2 regions of the Agromyces sp. NPDC058136 genome follow, and region 1 is predicted to be linked to the other one. Evidence: predicted binding sites of a transcription regulator. Region 1 holds the regulator's gene; the other holds the start of a gene.

Region 1 (7,101 bases):
GACGACGTGCTGCGCGTCTCGGGCAAGACCGGCGTCGGCGTCGAAGAGCTGCTCGACCGCGTCGTCGACCGCATCCCGGCCCCCGTCGGCAACGCCGATGCACCGCCGCGCGCGATGATCTTCGACTCGGTCTACGACAGCTACCGCGGCGTCGTCACCTACGTGCGAATGATCGACGGCAAGCTGAACCCGCGCGAGCGCATCCAGATGATGTCGACGAAGGCGACCCACGAGATCCTCGAGATCGGTGTGAGCGCGCCCGAGCCGCAGCCCACGAAGGGGCTCGGCGTCGGCGAGGTCGGCTACCTCATCACCGGCGTGAAGGACGTGCGTCAGTCGAAGGTCGGCGACACCGTGACGACCGCGGTGAAGCCCGCGACCGAGGCGCTGCCCGGCTACACCGAGCCGCTGCCGATGGTGTTCTCGGGGCTCTACCCGATCGACGGCAGCGACTACCCCGAACTGCGCGAGGCGCTCGACAAGCTGAAGCTCTCCGACGCGGCGCTCGTGTACGAGCCCGAGACCTCGGTGGCGCTCGGCTTCGGGTTCCGCTGCGGGTTCCTGGGGCTCCTGCACCTCGAGATCGTCAACGAACGCCTCCGTCGCGAGTTCGGCCTCGACATCATCACGACCGCGCCGAGCGTGGTCTACGAGGTCACGACCGAAGACAAGAAGACGGTCACGGTCACGAACCCGAGCGAGTTCCCGACCGGGGCCAAGATCTCCGAGGTGCGCGAGCCGGTCGTCAAGGCCGCGATCCTCGCGCCGAAGGACTATGTGGGCACCATCATGGAGCTCTGCCAGTCGCGCCGCGGCACCCTGCTCGGCATGGAGTACCTCGGCGAGGACCGGGTCGAGATCCGATACAACATGCCGCTCGGCGAGATCGTGTTCGACTTCTTCGACCAGTTGAAGTCGAAGACGGCCGGCTACGCGAGCCTCGACTACGAGCCGACCGGCGACCAGGCGGCCGACCTCGTGAAGGTCGACATCCTGCTGCAGGGCGAGCAGGTCGACGCGTTCAGCGCGATCGTGCACCGTGAGAAGGCGTACGCGTACGGCGTGCTCATGACGGGGCGCCTCCGCGAGCTCATCCCGCGTCAGCAGTTCGAAGTGCCCATCCAGGCGGCGATCGGTGCGCGCATCATCGCGCGCGAGTCGATCCGCGCCATGCGCAAGGACGTTCTTGCCAAGTGCTACGGCGGTGACATCAGCCGCAAGCGCAAGCTCCTCGAGAAGCAGAAGGAGGGCAAGAAGCGCATGAAGATGGTGGGCCGCGTCGAGGTGCCCCAGGAGGCGTTCATCGCGGCGCTGAGCGGCGACACCGAGACGAAGAAGGACGCGAAGAAGTAGCGCGGATGTCTCGGAGAAGCACCTTCACGGATCAGTCGGTCACCTACGGGGCGATCGGCGCGACCCTCGACCCCGATTTCCTGCGCTACCCGCCGGCGGGTCTCCGGCCCGCGGAGGACGCGGTCCGACTCGGCTCGGGGCGTGATCGCTTCGACCGTTCGGCCGAGGCGCTCATGACGTGGGGCGTGCAGCGCGGTGCCGGATTCACCGTGAGCGACGTCTCGGCGGGCACCGGCGCGCAGTACCCGGGCATCGTCTTCGATCAGGGTGGCGCGCCGCTCTCAGACCAGCCGGCCCCGCGCACCGAAGACCGTTTCGGTGCCGACGGCACCCCGTACATCGCGCCCGGCATGACGGCGACGCTCGTGCGACGCGGCCGGTTCGGTGCCGTGAAGACCCCGGTGCTGGTGGTCTACGTCATCGACGAGCCGAACCGGATCGGCTTCGCCTACGGCACGACGGGCCACGGCCCCGAGACGGGCGAGGAGTCGTTCATCCTCGAGCATCGCGACGACGACACGGTGTGGCTCACGATCCGTTCGATCTTCGCGACGGCGGGCGGCGCGCGCAGCGTGCTCGCGCCGTTGACGCGCAAGCAGCGCCGCGAGCTCACCCGCGACGAGCTCCGGGCGCTGCACCCCGCGAGCGGCGCGTAGCCGTGGGCGCCGCGCTGCCGCTCGGCGACCCCGCACCCGCCGACGGGCTGCTGCCGCCCACAGCGGCCGAGGGCGCAGGCGAGCGCGCCTTCGGCGTGTACGTGCACGTGCCGTTCTGCCGGGTGCGCTGCGGCTACTGCGACTTCAACACCTATACCTCCGACGAGCTGCGGGGCGCGAAGCAGAGCGACTACGCCTCGCAGGCGATCGGCGAGATCCGGATGTCACGGGGTGTGCTCGAGGCATCCGGGCTGCCCGCCCGGGAAGCGCAGACGGTCTTCTTCGGCGGCGGCACCCCGACGCTGCTGCCCGCCGACGACCTCGTGGCGATGCTCGGCGCGGTCCGCGACGAGTTCGGCCTCGCGCCGGGCGCCGAGGTCACGACCGAGGCGAATCCCGACTCCGTCGGGCCCGACGACCTCGTTCGGCTCGCCGAGGGCGGCTTCACCCGGGTGTCGTTCGGCATGCAGTCGGCGGTCCCGCACGTGCTCGCCGCGCTCGATCGTACGCACGACCCGGCGAGGGTGCCCCTCGTCGTGGGCTGGGCGCGCGACGCGGGGCTCGCGGTGAGCCTCGACCTCATCTACGGCACGCCGGGGGAGTCGCTCGACGACTGGCGCACGAGCGTCGAGCACGTCATCGCGCAGCGCCCCGACCACGTGAGCGCCTACGCGCTCATCGTCGAGGAGGGCACGAAGCTCGCCAGGCAGATCCGCCGAGGCGAGCTCGCCGAGCCCTCCGACGACCTCGAGGCCGACATGTACGAGTTCGTCGACGAGCAGCTCGCGGCGGCCGGGTACGAGTGGTACGAGGTGAGCAACTGGGCTTCGAGCCCGGCGCAGCGCTCCCGCCACAACCTCGGCTACTGGCGGGGCGACGACTGGTGGGGCGTCGGCCCCGGCGCGCACAGCCACGTCGGCGGGGTGCGCTGGTGGAACGCGAAGCATCCCTCGGCCTACGCCGACCGCATCGCCGCTGGGGTCTCGCCCGCGGTGGGGCGCGAGGTGCTCGACGGGCCGACCCGCGAGACCGAGCGGGTGCTGCTCCGCGCCCGCATCCGCGAGGGACTCGAGATCTCCTCGCTGCAGACCGGCGGCCGGCACGCCGTCGCGGCCCTCATCGCCGACGAACTGGTGGACGCGAAAGCCGCCCTCTCGGGAGTGCTGACACTCACCAGGAGAGGGCGGCTTCTGGCCGACGCGGTCGTCAGGCAGCTGCTCGAAAGCTGATCAGCTCACGAACTTGATCGCGAGCGGGTACGTGTACGGCTCGCCCTTGTTCGCGGCGATCGCGGCGATGATGCAGAAGACGATGTTCAGCACCCACACGGCGGGGTAGAGCAGGAAGCCGATGAAGACGAACATCAGCAGGCCGCTCACGACGTACGCGATGAGGACCGTCAGCTGGAAGTTCAGCGCCGTCGCGGAATGGCCGCGGATGAAGGGGCCCTTGTCCTTCAGGACGAGGTAGCCGATGAGCGCGGGCAGGAAGTTGAAGATCGCCCCGCCGATGTGGATGAGCGTGGCCCAGAGCTTCTCGTCGGAGGGGCTCAGCGGCTGGCTCTGCTGGTAGGGGTTCGCCGGCGGGGGAGGCGGGGTGGCGTCGGACATTGAGGTCTCCTTGCTCGGTCGCCCGAAGGCGAGGCTCGTTCAACTGTTCATGCTGGCACAGCAGAGCGCGCCGCGGGAAGAGCCCCGCGGCGCGCTCGGAAGCCGAAGCCTCGGCGATCAGCTACTTGATGAGGCGGATCGCGAAGGGGTAGCGGTAGTGGTTGCCGTCCTTCGCCTTGAGGAAGCCCTGGATCGAGAAGACGATCACGATGACCCAGAGGGCGAGCGGGAGGATCCACCCGATGAGCGCCCAGAAGCCGAAGGTGACGGCGGTGAGGACGGAGTTGACGATGAGGATCGCGACGTAGGCGATCGCGGCGGTGATCTGGAAGTTCACGGCCTCCTTCGCCTCGACGTCGGTGAGGCGGCCGCGCTCCTTGAACACGAGCCAGATGATGAGGGAGGGCAGGAAGCCGAGGATGCCGCCGAGGTGGGCGAAGGAGGCCCACTGGTTGTCCTGCTCCTGGGTGAGTGCGGCGCCGGCGGGCTGCTGCGGCTGGGCGTTCGGGTCGGGGTACTGAGCGTTGGGCTCGGTCATGTCGGGCCTTTCGGGCTTCGTGTTCGGGGCAGGGGCGGGTCGCCGTCGGGTTCGACGCGCGGAACATCCATACGGTAGCGAAGCGAACCGCCCGCGGCAACGGCTCGGTCGCAGGATGTCGCGATATGATTAGCAGTCAGTCAGATCGAGTGCTAAGTCGTCGGGAAAGGAGCGGGGCATGGCCTCAGAACGCAGTCTCGCGGTGCTTCGGGCGATCGTGCAGGACTACGTGGCGTCGCGCGAACCCGTCGGCTCCAAGACGATCGTCGAACGGCACGCCTTCGGCGTCTCCGCCGCGACGATCCGCAACGACATGGCCCTGCTCGAAGAAGAAGAGCTGATCGCGGCTCCGCACACCTCCTCGGGGCGCATCCCGACCGACAAGGGGTACCGCGTCTTCGTCGACCAGCTGACCGAGGTGCGTCCCCTGAGCTCGGCGCAGCGCCAGGCGATCGAGACCTTCCTCGGCGAGTCGAGCGATCTCGACGAACTCCTCGCGCGCACCGTCCGGCTCATCTCGCAGCTGACGAAGCAGCTCGCCGTGGTCCAGTATCCGAGCTTCGCCGGCGCCCGCGTGCGCCACGTCGAGCTCGTCTCGCTCGCGCCGAACCGGGTGCTGTGCATCCTCATCGCCGATTCTGGCCAGGTCGAGCAGCGGCTCGCCGAGCTCGAACAGCCGGTCGACGAGTCGACGCTCGCCGAGCTGCGGCAGCGATTGAACGAGCTCGTCGCCGGCGCCACCATGACGGAGGCCACGGGGCGGCTCTCGGGCGAGATCGACGCCGTCGATCCGCGGCACGCCGCGGTGCTGCACACGCTCGCCGCGACCCTCGCCGAGCAGGCACGGGTGCAGCGCAGCGATCGGCTCGTCGTCGCGGGCGCGGCGAATCTCGTGCGTACCGAGCAGGACTTCGCCGGCTCCATCCTCGGCGTGATCGAGGCCATCGAAGAGCAGGTCGTGCTGCTGAAGCTGTTCGGCGAGATGTCGGGCGACGAGCACGCCGTCGCGGTGCGCATCGGCCGAGAGAACGCCTCGTTCGGGCTCGGCGAGACCTCGATCGTCACGAGCGCCTTCGAGATCCCCGGTCGCGACGTCTCGCGTCTCGGCATCGTCGGGCCCACCCGTATGGACTACTCCAACAGCATGGCCGCGGTCCGCGCGGTCGCCCGCTACCTCTCCCGCACGCTCGGCGAGAGCTGACCTTCCGCCCGCCGTCCGACGGGCATCCGCAATCGAAAGGACAAGCCCTCCGTGGCCGACCACTACGAGGTCCTCGGTGTCTCGCGCGAAGCGACGCCCGACGAGATCAAGAAGGCGTACCGTCGCCTCGCTCGCGAACTCCACCCCGACGTGAACCCCGGTGCGGAGGCATCCGAGCGATTCAAAGAGGTGACGCACGCGTACGACGTGCTCTCCGACCCGAAGCAGCGTCAGCAGTACGACCTCGGCGGTCAGGGAGGCGGCTTCGGCGGCCAGAACTTCGGGGGCTTCGGCGACATCTTCGAGACCTTCTTCGGCGCCGGCCAGCAGAGCCGGGGGCCGCGGTCGCGCCGCGAGCGCGGACAGGACGCGCTGATCCGCGTCGAGGTCGGCCTCGACGAGGTGATCTTCGGCACCCACCGCGACATCGAGGTCGACACGGCTGTCCGCTGCGAGACCTGTCAGGGTTCGTGCTGCGCGCCCGGCACCTCGCCGGTCACCTGCGACATCTGCCACGGCAGCGGGCAGATCCAGCGCCAGGTGCGTTCGCTGCTCGGCAACGTGATGACCTCGAGCCCGTGCGGCACCTGCCGCGGCTACGGCACGATCATCGCGACGCCGTGCGTCACCTGCCAGGGGCAGGGGCGCGTCCGCGCGCGTCGCACGGTGCCCGTCGACATCCCCGCGGGCGTCGACACCGGGGTGCGTCTGCAGATGCCCGGCTCCGGCGAGGCCGGCCCCGCGGGCGGCCCGAACGGCGATCTCTACCTCGAGATGAAGGTCAAGAACCACGACGTCTTCAGTCGCAACGGCGACGACCTGCTCGCGACTCTCGAGGTCGCGATGGCCGACGCGATCCTCGGCACGACCGCCACGATCCCCGCGCTCGACGGCGACGTCGAGGTCGAGGTGAAGGCGGGCGTGCAGAGCGGCGAGATCCTCACCGTCCGCGACCGCGGCGTGACGCGCCTGCGCGGCAACGGCCGCGGCGATCTCAAGATCGGCGTGCAGGTCGTCACCCCGACGAAGCTCTCGTCGAAGGAGCGCGACCTCATCTCGCAGTTCGCCGCATCGAAGAAGTCGCCTGCGCCCGAACTGAGCCACTTCCAGCAGGGGCTGTTCGCGCGACTCCGCGACCGGTTCCTCGGCTGAGCCGGAGGCCACGGTGAGCAGCCTCTACCTCGACGAGTCGCTCGACCTCGGGACCCTCGCGCCGGGCGCCGAACTCCGGCTCGCGGGCGATGAGGCGCGTCACGCGGTGACGGTGGCCCGGGTGCGCCCGGGCGAGCGGATCTCCATCGGCGACGGACGCGGCGTCGTGGTGCGCGGGCAGGTCGTCGCGACCGAGCCGCGCGCCCTCACCCTGCTCGCCGACGAGGTGCTCGTCGAGGAGCGGCCCGAGGTGTCGCTCATCCTCGTGCAGGCGCTCGCGAAGGGCGACCGCGACGAGCTCGCCGTGCAGGCGGCGACCGAACTCGGAGTCGACGCGGTGATCCCGTGGGCGGCCGCGCGGTCGGTCTCCCGCTGGGAGGGCCCGAAGGCCGAGAAGGGCCGGGCACGCTGGGCGACCATCGTGCGCGAAGCCGTCAAGCAGTCGATCCGCTCGTGGCTGCCCGAGGTCGCGCCCGTCGCGACGACGGCGCAGCTCCCCGCGCGCCTCGACGGTGCGCGCGTGCTGCTGCTCGAGCCGAGCGCGACGACCCCGCTCTCCGAGCTCCGCCCCGACGGGCGCGACCTCGCGCT
Region 2 (7,101 bases), on a different contig from region 1:
GCAGCTCCGCCGCATCTCGACCGGCCAGCTGCTCGTGGTGCACCGACCCGAGTACGACCCGTACGAGGTCGTCGAGGAAGCGCAGCAGCGCCGCGTCTACAGCTGGGTCGCCGCGGTCACGGGCATCATCGGCTCGACCGCGTCGCTGTTCGTCGGATGGATGCTTCCTCTCTCGATCGCGGCGATCGTGTTCGGCGTGCTCGGCCTCCGCCGCGAGGAGCACGGTCGCACGCTGGCCTTCATCGGCATCGGCACCGGCATCGGCGGGCTCGTGTTCTCGTCGCTCTGGATCGGGTACTACGCGATCGTCTTCGGCGCACTGCCCACCTGAGCCGCCGTCGACGCGCCTCAGATGCGCTCGACGAGCAGCGCCACGTGCCGGCCCTGCTCGCGGGTGAGCACGACCGTCGCGTGCTCGGTACCCTTCAGCTTCAGGCGCGTGCGGAGCGCTGCGGGGTCGACGTCGACGCCGCGCTTCTTGATCTCGAGCGTGCCGACGCCGCGCGCGAGCAGCGCCTGGCGCAACCCGCGCTCGTCGGCGGGAAGGCGATCGAGCACTCGGAACCCCCGTGCGAACGGCGAGTCGAACGCGGTGTCGGCCGTGAGGTACGCGATGCCCGGGCTCAGCATCCACGCGCCGTGCGCGCGGGCGAGGTCGCCGATCAGACGTGCTCTGATGACCGCGCCGTCGGGCTCGTACAGGTAGTCGCCGAGCGGCCCGTCGGGTGCGTCGGGTGCGTCGGCGGCCGCGGCGAGCTCGTGCGCGACCTCACCGCGGACGACGAGCGCTGAGCGCCCGACGCCGGGGCGCGCGAGCGCGCCGAGCCAGACGCCGAGCTCGACCACGTCGCCGTCGATCGACACCCACTGCGCCTCGGCGCCCGCGGGGATCACGTCGCGGTCGGTGCCCGGGCCGAGCTTCACGCCGACGGGGAACCGGTCGGCGAGGCCGAAGGCGAAGTCGAGGCTCGGCGAGTACGCCGAGGCATCCGCGATGCGCGTCGTGGTGCCGCCCGCGGTGGTGCGCCGCGCCGGATCGAGCCAGATACCGCCGATGCCGCCGAGCGCGACGTCCTCGGCGCGCTCGTGCAGCACGCGCGCCTGCGGGAACGGCGTGAGGTTGTACGCGGCGATCGCGGCGGTGACCTCGTCGGCGTCGGCCGCGGTGACCTCGAGGTCGATCGCCGCCATCGCGAGCGCGTCGCCGCCGATGCCGCAGCCGAGGTCGGCGACGTGCCGCACTCCGGCGCGCGAGAACCGGCCCGCGTGGAGCGCGGCGACCTGGAGCCGGGTCGCCTGTTCGAGACCCGCTTCGGTGAAGAGCATGCGGGCGGCGAACGGGCCGAACTTGGCGCCGGCCTTGGCGCGCAGCTTCGCCTGGCTCAGCACCGTCGCGACGAGGGACGCGGGATGCCCCTGCTTGCGGAGCGCGGCGACGGTCTTCACGATGTCGGCCTTCGAGTCCCATTCGGGGAGGCCGTCGAGGAGGCGCAGCCCCTCGGGCGAGAGGAGTTCGACGAGCTCTGAGCGTTCCACCCGGCCACGCTAGCACCGCCGCGCACGGACGCGTGGGCGGCCGTCGAGCGGCGGCGGCACGAGGCATCCGCCTCTGGTGTTCGCCGCCCGTGAACGGACTGGCACTCACGTTGCACGAGTGCCAAAACGCGCCTAGACTCGGCTTAGCACTCTCACTCAGAGGCTGCTAACCAGTCTTCGCAAGACAGTATTTCATCAGAGAGATAGGGGCAACCGTGTCGGTTTCCATCAAGCCGCTCGAGGATCGCATCGTCATCAAGCAGGTCGAGGCCGAGCAGACCACCGCGTCGGGCCTCGTGATCCCCGACACCGCCAAGGAGAAGCCCCAGGAGGGCGAGGTCGTGGCCGTGGGCCCCGGCCGCATCGACGACAACGGCAACCGCGTGCCGCTCGACGTCGCCGTCGGCGACAAGGTGATCTACTCGAAGTACGGTGGCACCGAGGTCAAGTTCGGCGGCGAGGACTTCCTCGTCCTCTCGGCTCGCGACGTGCTCGCGGTCGTCGTTCGCTGAGCGACACGAACCTTTCAGAACGGCCCGGAGGCCTCGCCTCCGGGCCGTTCTGCATGTCCGCACGGGGGCGTTGGCCGCCGGGGCGCGCGGGCGTAGTCTGTATCGGTGAATCCCAGCCCCGCAAGCCCTGACGTCTCGTCGCCTTCGGGCATCAACCGGGCCGGGCTCGGGTACGCGATCTCCTCCTACGTGCTCTGGGGCTTCCTCCCCATCTACTTCATCGCGCTCGCGCCGACCGGCTCGCTCGAGATCGTCGCCTGGCGCATCCTGCTCTCCCTCGTCTTCTGCGCCCTCCTCATCACCGTGACGCGCGGCTGGGACGCCTTCCTCGCGCTGCTGCGCGATCGGCGGGTGCTGTTCACGATGGGCGCTGCGGGTGCGCTCATCTACGTGAACTGGCAGACCTACGTCTTCGCCGCCACCTCCGGGCAGGTCGTCGAGGCCTCGCTCGGCTACTTCATCAACCCGATCGTGACCGTGTTCCTCGGGGTGCTCGTGCTGCGCGAGCGGTTGAACACGACGCAGTGGGTCGCCGTCGGCATCTCGATCGGCGCCGTCGTCGTGCTCGCGGTCGGTCACGGGCAGTTCCCGTGGATCGCGCTGCTGCTCGCGTTCTCCTTCGGCTTCTACGGCCTCATCAAGAAGCGCGTCGGCGCCCGCGTCGACGCCGTCTCGGGGCTCACGCTCGAGACCCTCTGGCTCGCGCCGCTCGCCGCCGTACAACTGTGGTGGGTCGCCGCGACGACCGGGCTCACGATGGGCACGGAGGGGGCCTGGCACACGGTGCTCCTGCTCTGCGCCGGTGCCGTGACGGCGGTGCCGCTCCTCCTCTTCGCGGCCGCGTCGCGACGGCTCCCGCTCATCTACATGGGGTTCATCCAGTACTTCGCGCCGTTCATCCAGTTCCTCGTGGGCGTCGTGGTGCTCGGCGAGCCGATGCCGCTCGAGCGCTGGATCGGCTTCGCCCTCGTGTGGGCCGCCCTCGCGGTGCTCACCGTGGACATGCTGCGCAACGCCCGCAAGGCCCCCAAACGGGTGGTCGCCGAGCCGGTCTGAGTCGTCGGCGAGTGTGCGGATTCCGCGCACGATGACGCCGGATGACGCGGATTCCGTGCGCAGAACCCCTCCAGAATGTCGAAGCGGTAACGATCCGGCGGGTGTTACCGGGTTGTGACCGGGTTCCCTTGTTTCTGCGGATGCCCCGGAATACTGTCAGACAACGGCGTCACCACGGCGCTGCATTGTGTACCAATTCCTTCAGTCCCAAGGAGCAACATGAGCGTTTTCGCGAAGGCCTCGGCCACGCGCTCGGCTCGCGCAGCCTGGACGGGCATCGCCATCGCCGGCGTCAGTGCCCTTCTCCTCACCGCGTGCAGCACGGGTACCCCGGCCCCCGCCGAATCCGAAGAACCGGCAGCGGACGCCGGCGACGCCCTGCCCATCGCCGAGGGAGAGCGCGACCTCGCGCTCAAGCTCGGAACGATCCTCCCGCAGAGTGGTGCGCTCGCGTTCCTCGGCCCGCCCGAAGAGGCCGGCGTCCAGCTCGGTGCCGACGACGTCAACGCGGTCGACTCGGGCCTCGCCGTCGAGGTCGTCTACCGCGACTCGGGCGACACCACGACCGACACCGCGACCGTCTCGGTGACCGACCTCCTCTCGCAGGACGTCTCGGCCATCATCGGCGCCGCATCGTCGGGCGTCTCGAAGACCGTCATCGACCAGATCGTGGCTGCGGGCGTCATCCAGTTCTCGCCCGCGAACACCTCGGCCGACTTCACCGACTACAACGACAACGGCCTGTACTGGCGCACGGCTCCGTCCGACGTGCTGCAGGGCGAGGTGCTCGGCAACCTGATCGCCGAAGACGGCAACGCGACGCTCGGCCTCATCGTGCTGAACGACTCGTACGGCACCGGTCTCGCGCAGTTCACCAAGGACGCCTTCGAGGCGGCCGGTGGCGAGGTCGTCGCCGAGGCGCTCTTCAACGAGGGCGACTCGAGCTTCGACGCGCAGATCGCCGAGGTCACGGCGGCCAACCCCGACGCGATCGCGCTGGTCACGTTCGACCAGGCCAAGATCATCACGCCGGCCCTGGTCGGCTCGGGCTACCCCGGCGACCAGCTGTACTTCGTCGACGGCAACCTGTCCGACTACAGCGCCGACTTCGCTCCGGGCCTCGTGGCCGGCTCGAAGGGCACGCTGCCGGGTCTCGACACGGGCACGCTCGGTGACTTCACCGACCGCCTGCTCGGCATCGACCCCGACCTGACCGACTACAGCTACGCGGCCGAGTCCTACGACGCCGTGGTGCTGCTCGCGCTGGCGGCCTACGCGGCCAACAGCACCGACGGTGCAGAGATCGCCAAGTACCTCCAGCAGGTCTCGGGCGGCATCGGCAACGGCGAGAAGGTCACCACGTACGAAGAGGGCATCGCGCTCCTCGCCGAGGGTCAGCAGATCGACTACGACGGCCCGTCCGGTCCGATCACGTTCGACGAGAACGGCGACCCCACCGAGGCGACGATCGGTATCTTCCAGTACCTCGACGACAACACCTATGAGCGCATCGGCGACGGCTGATCCAAGCGCTTGACGTGAAGGGCCCCGGCTTCGGCCGGGGCCCTTTCCGTATGCCCGGGAGTTTGTTGCCCCGGGTCGTGGGTGCTGCACCGTCTGGCGGGCTGCTGTGCCCTGTGGCAAGCCCGTGGGCGGGCCAGGGCTGGGCGGTGCGGGGCGGGACGGGGGCGGGCAGAGCGGGCGAGCGCGGTCTCGCGGCCTGGGGGGGCGTACCACGGCGCCGACAGCGGGTACGGCGTGCCTCGTTCAGGATGCTGCGGACGCAGCGCCGTGCGGCCGCAGCGCCGTACGGTCGGCGCGCGACGTCCGCTCCCCGCCCCGCGATGCGCGACGCGCGGCGGGGAGCGGACGGTGCATCCTGGCTCTGTGCATCGAGCGGCCGCGCTGCGGGCGGGTCGGGGCAGCGCACCCGGGAACGACGAAGGGGCGGGTGCCGTAGCATCCGCCCCTTCGCCGTATTCTGCCGGGTTACTCCTCGTCTTGACCGAGGGTGCCGAGGTACAGGCCGATCACCTTCGGGTCGTTGAGCAGTTCGCGGCCCGTGCCGGTGTAGGCGTCGCGACCCTGGTCGAGCACGTAGCCGCGGTCGCAGATCTGCAGGCAGCGGCGGGCGTTCTGCTCGACCATGATCGTCGTGACGCCGGCCCGGTTGATCTCCTTCACCCGGAGGAACGCCTCGTCCTGACGCACCGGGGAGAGGCCGGCGCTCGGCTCGTCGAGGAGCAGCACGTGCGGCCCCATCATGAGCGCGCGCGACATGGCGACCATCTGACGTTCACCGCCCGACAGCGAGCCCGCCCGCTGGCCGAGCCGCTTGCCGAGCTCGGGGAAGATCTCGGTGACGAACTCGAGGCGCTCCTTCAGCCCCTTGGGCTTCAGGAAGATGCCCATCTCGAGGTTCTCCTGAATGGTGAGCGAGGGGAACACGTTGTTCGTCTGCGGCACGAACCCGACGCCCTGGGCGACGAGCTTGTTCGCCTTGAGGTTCGTGATCTCCTCGCCGTGGAGGAAGATGCCGCCATCGCGGACCTTCACAAGGCCGAAGATCGACTTCAGCAGCGTCGACTTGCCGGCGCCGTTCGGGCCGATGATGCCGATGAGTTCGCCCTGGGCAGCCGTGAGCGAGCATCCGTTGAGGATGTTCACGCCCGGCAGGTACCCGGCGGTGACGTCGCGCACCTCGACGACGAGGTCACCGGCGGGCGGCTCGGCGACGGACGGGGCAGGGCTACTGTTCGTCATCGATGAGCTCCTTCAGTGCTTCGACGTGACCGGTGTCGGTCGAACCGAGGTCGGCGTCGTGGTGGGCGCCGAGGTAGGCGTCGATCACCGCCGGGTCCTCCATGACCGAGTGCGGGTCGCCTTCGGCGACGACCTTGCCCTCGGCCATCACGATCACCCAGTCGGCGATGTGCCGGACCATGTGCATGTCGTGCTCGACGAAGAGCACGGTCATGCCTTCGGCCTTGAGGTTGAGGATGTGGTCGAGCAGCGACTGCGTCAGCGCCGGGTTCACACCGGCCATCGGCTCGTCGAGCATGACGAGCGTCGGGCTGCTCATGAGCGCGCGCGCCATCTCGAGGAGCTTGCGCTGGCCGCCCGACAGGCTCGCCGCGTAGTCGTCCTTCTTCGCATCGAGCTTGAAGCGGTTGAGGATCTCGAGCGCCCGCTCCTCGATCTCCGCGTCCTGCTTGCGCCAGAGCGAGGGGATGAGGGAGCGGAAGAGGTTCTCGCCGACCTGATCCTTCGCGCCGAGCTTCATGTTGTCCATGACCGAGAGGAGGCCGAGGGACTTCGTGAGCTGGAACGTGCGGATCAGGCCCATGCGCGCCACCCGGTACGCCGGGACGTGCGCGAGCGCGCGCCCGTCGAAGGACCAGGTGCCCGTGTCGGGCTTGTCGAAGCCCGTCAGCAGGTTGAAGAAGGTCGTCTTGCCGGCGCCGTTCGGGCCGATGAGCGCCGTGATGGCGCCCCGCGGGATCTCGACGTGCTCGACGTCGACGGCGGTGAGGCCGCCGAAGGTGCGCTTGACGCCGTCGGCGATGAGGATCGGGTCGTGCTTCTTGACGCCCGGTGCGGCATCGCCGACGTGGAGACCGGTGGTCTTCACCGGCTTGGACGTGGGAGTGGCATCACTTGACAAAAGCCAGCTCCTTCCGATTTCCGAGGAGGCCCTGCGGCATGAATATGACGATCAGCATGATCGCGATGCCGACAAGGATGAAGCGGAGCTGACCGGCCTGCACCTGGGTCATGAAGGGGAACCAGCCGGCCTCGACCGCTCGGGAGATGAAGCCCGAGAAGAACGAGAGGAGCACCCAGAACACCATCGAACCGACGATCGGTCCGAGGATGGTCGCGGCGCCGCCGAGCAGCAGGATGGCGTAGACCATGAAGGTCAGCGTCGGCTGGAAGTACGACGGCACGACCGCGCGCGGCATCACGAAGATGATGCCGGCGAGCGTACCGAAGAGTC

Evidence for each region. The regulator HrcA, encoded in region 1, represses chaperone genes, less so after heat shock. The targets are predictions, from matches to a motif close to TTNGCACTCGNNNNNNNCGAGTGCNAA.
Region 2: the regulator HrcA is predicted to act here: its motif matches at 1,635-1,661, upstream of groES (co-chaperone GroES).

The regions. Positions count from the first base shown of each region.
Region 1 is NZ_JBHVUA010000006.1:83,954-91,054, reverse strand. Features, by position in the region: gene lepA (translation elongation factor 4) at 1-1,353, shown strand, start outside; gene ACFVTX_RS16220 (DUF1990 family protein) at 1,359-2,009, shown strand; gene hemW (radical SAM family heme chaperone HemW) at 2,012-3,238, shown strand; gene ACFVTX_RS16210 (DUF4870 domain-containing protein) at 3,239-3,619, opposite strand; gene ACFVTX_RS16205 (DUF4870 domain-containing protein) at 3,741-4,157, opposite strand; gene hrcA (heat-inducible transcriptional repressor HrcA) at 4,336-5,358, shown strand; gene dnaJ (molecular chaperone DnaJ) at 5,410-6,510, shown strand; gene ACFVTX_RS16190 (16S rRNA (uracil(1498)-N(3))-methyltransferase) at 6,524-7,101, shown strand, end outside.
Region 2 is NZ_JBHVUA010000001.1:907,487-914,587, reverse strand. Features, by position in the region: gene ACFVTX_RS04270 (hypothetical protein) at 1-331, shown strand, start outside; gene ACFVTX_RS04265 (SAM-dependent methyltransferase) at 349-1,536, opposite strand; gene groES (co-chaperone GroES) at 1,752-2,048, shown strand; gene rarD (EamA family transporter RarD) at 2,154-3,104, shown strand; gene ACFVTX_RS04250 (ABC transporter substrate-binding protein) at 3,324-4,628, shown strand; gene ACFVTX_RS04245 (ABC transporter ATP-binding protein) at 5,094-5,867, opposite strand; gene ACFVTX_RS04240 (ABC transporter ATP-binding protein) at 5,854-6,768, opposite strand; gene ACFVTX_RS04235 (branched-chain amino acid ABC transporter permease) at 6,758-7,101, opposite strand, start outside.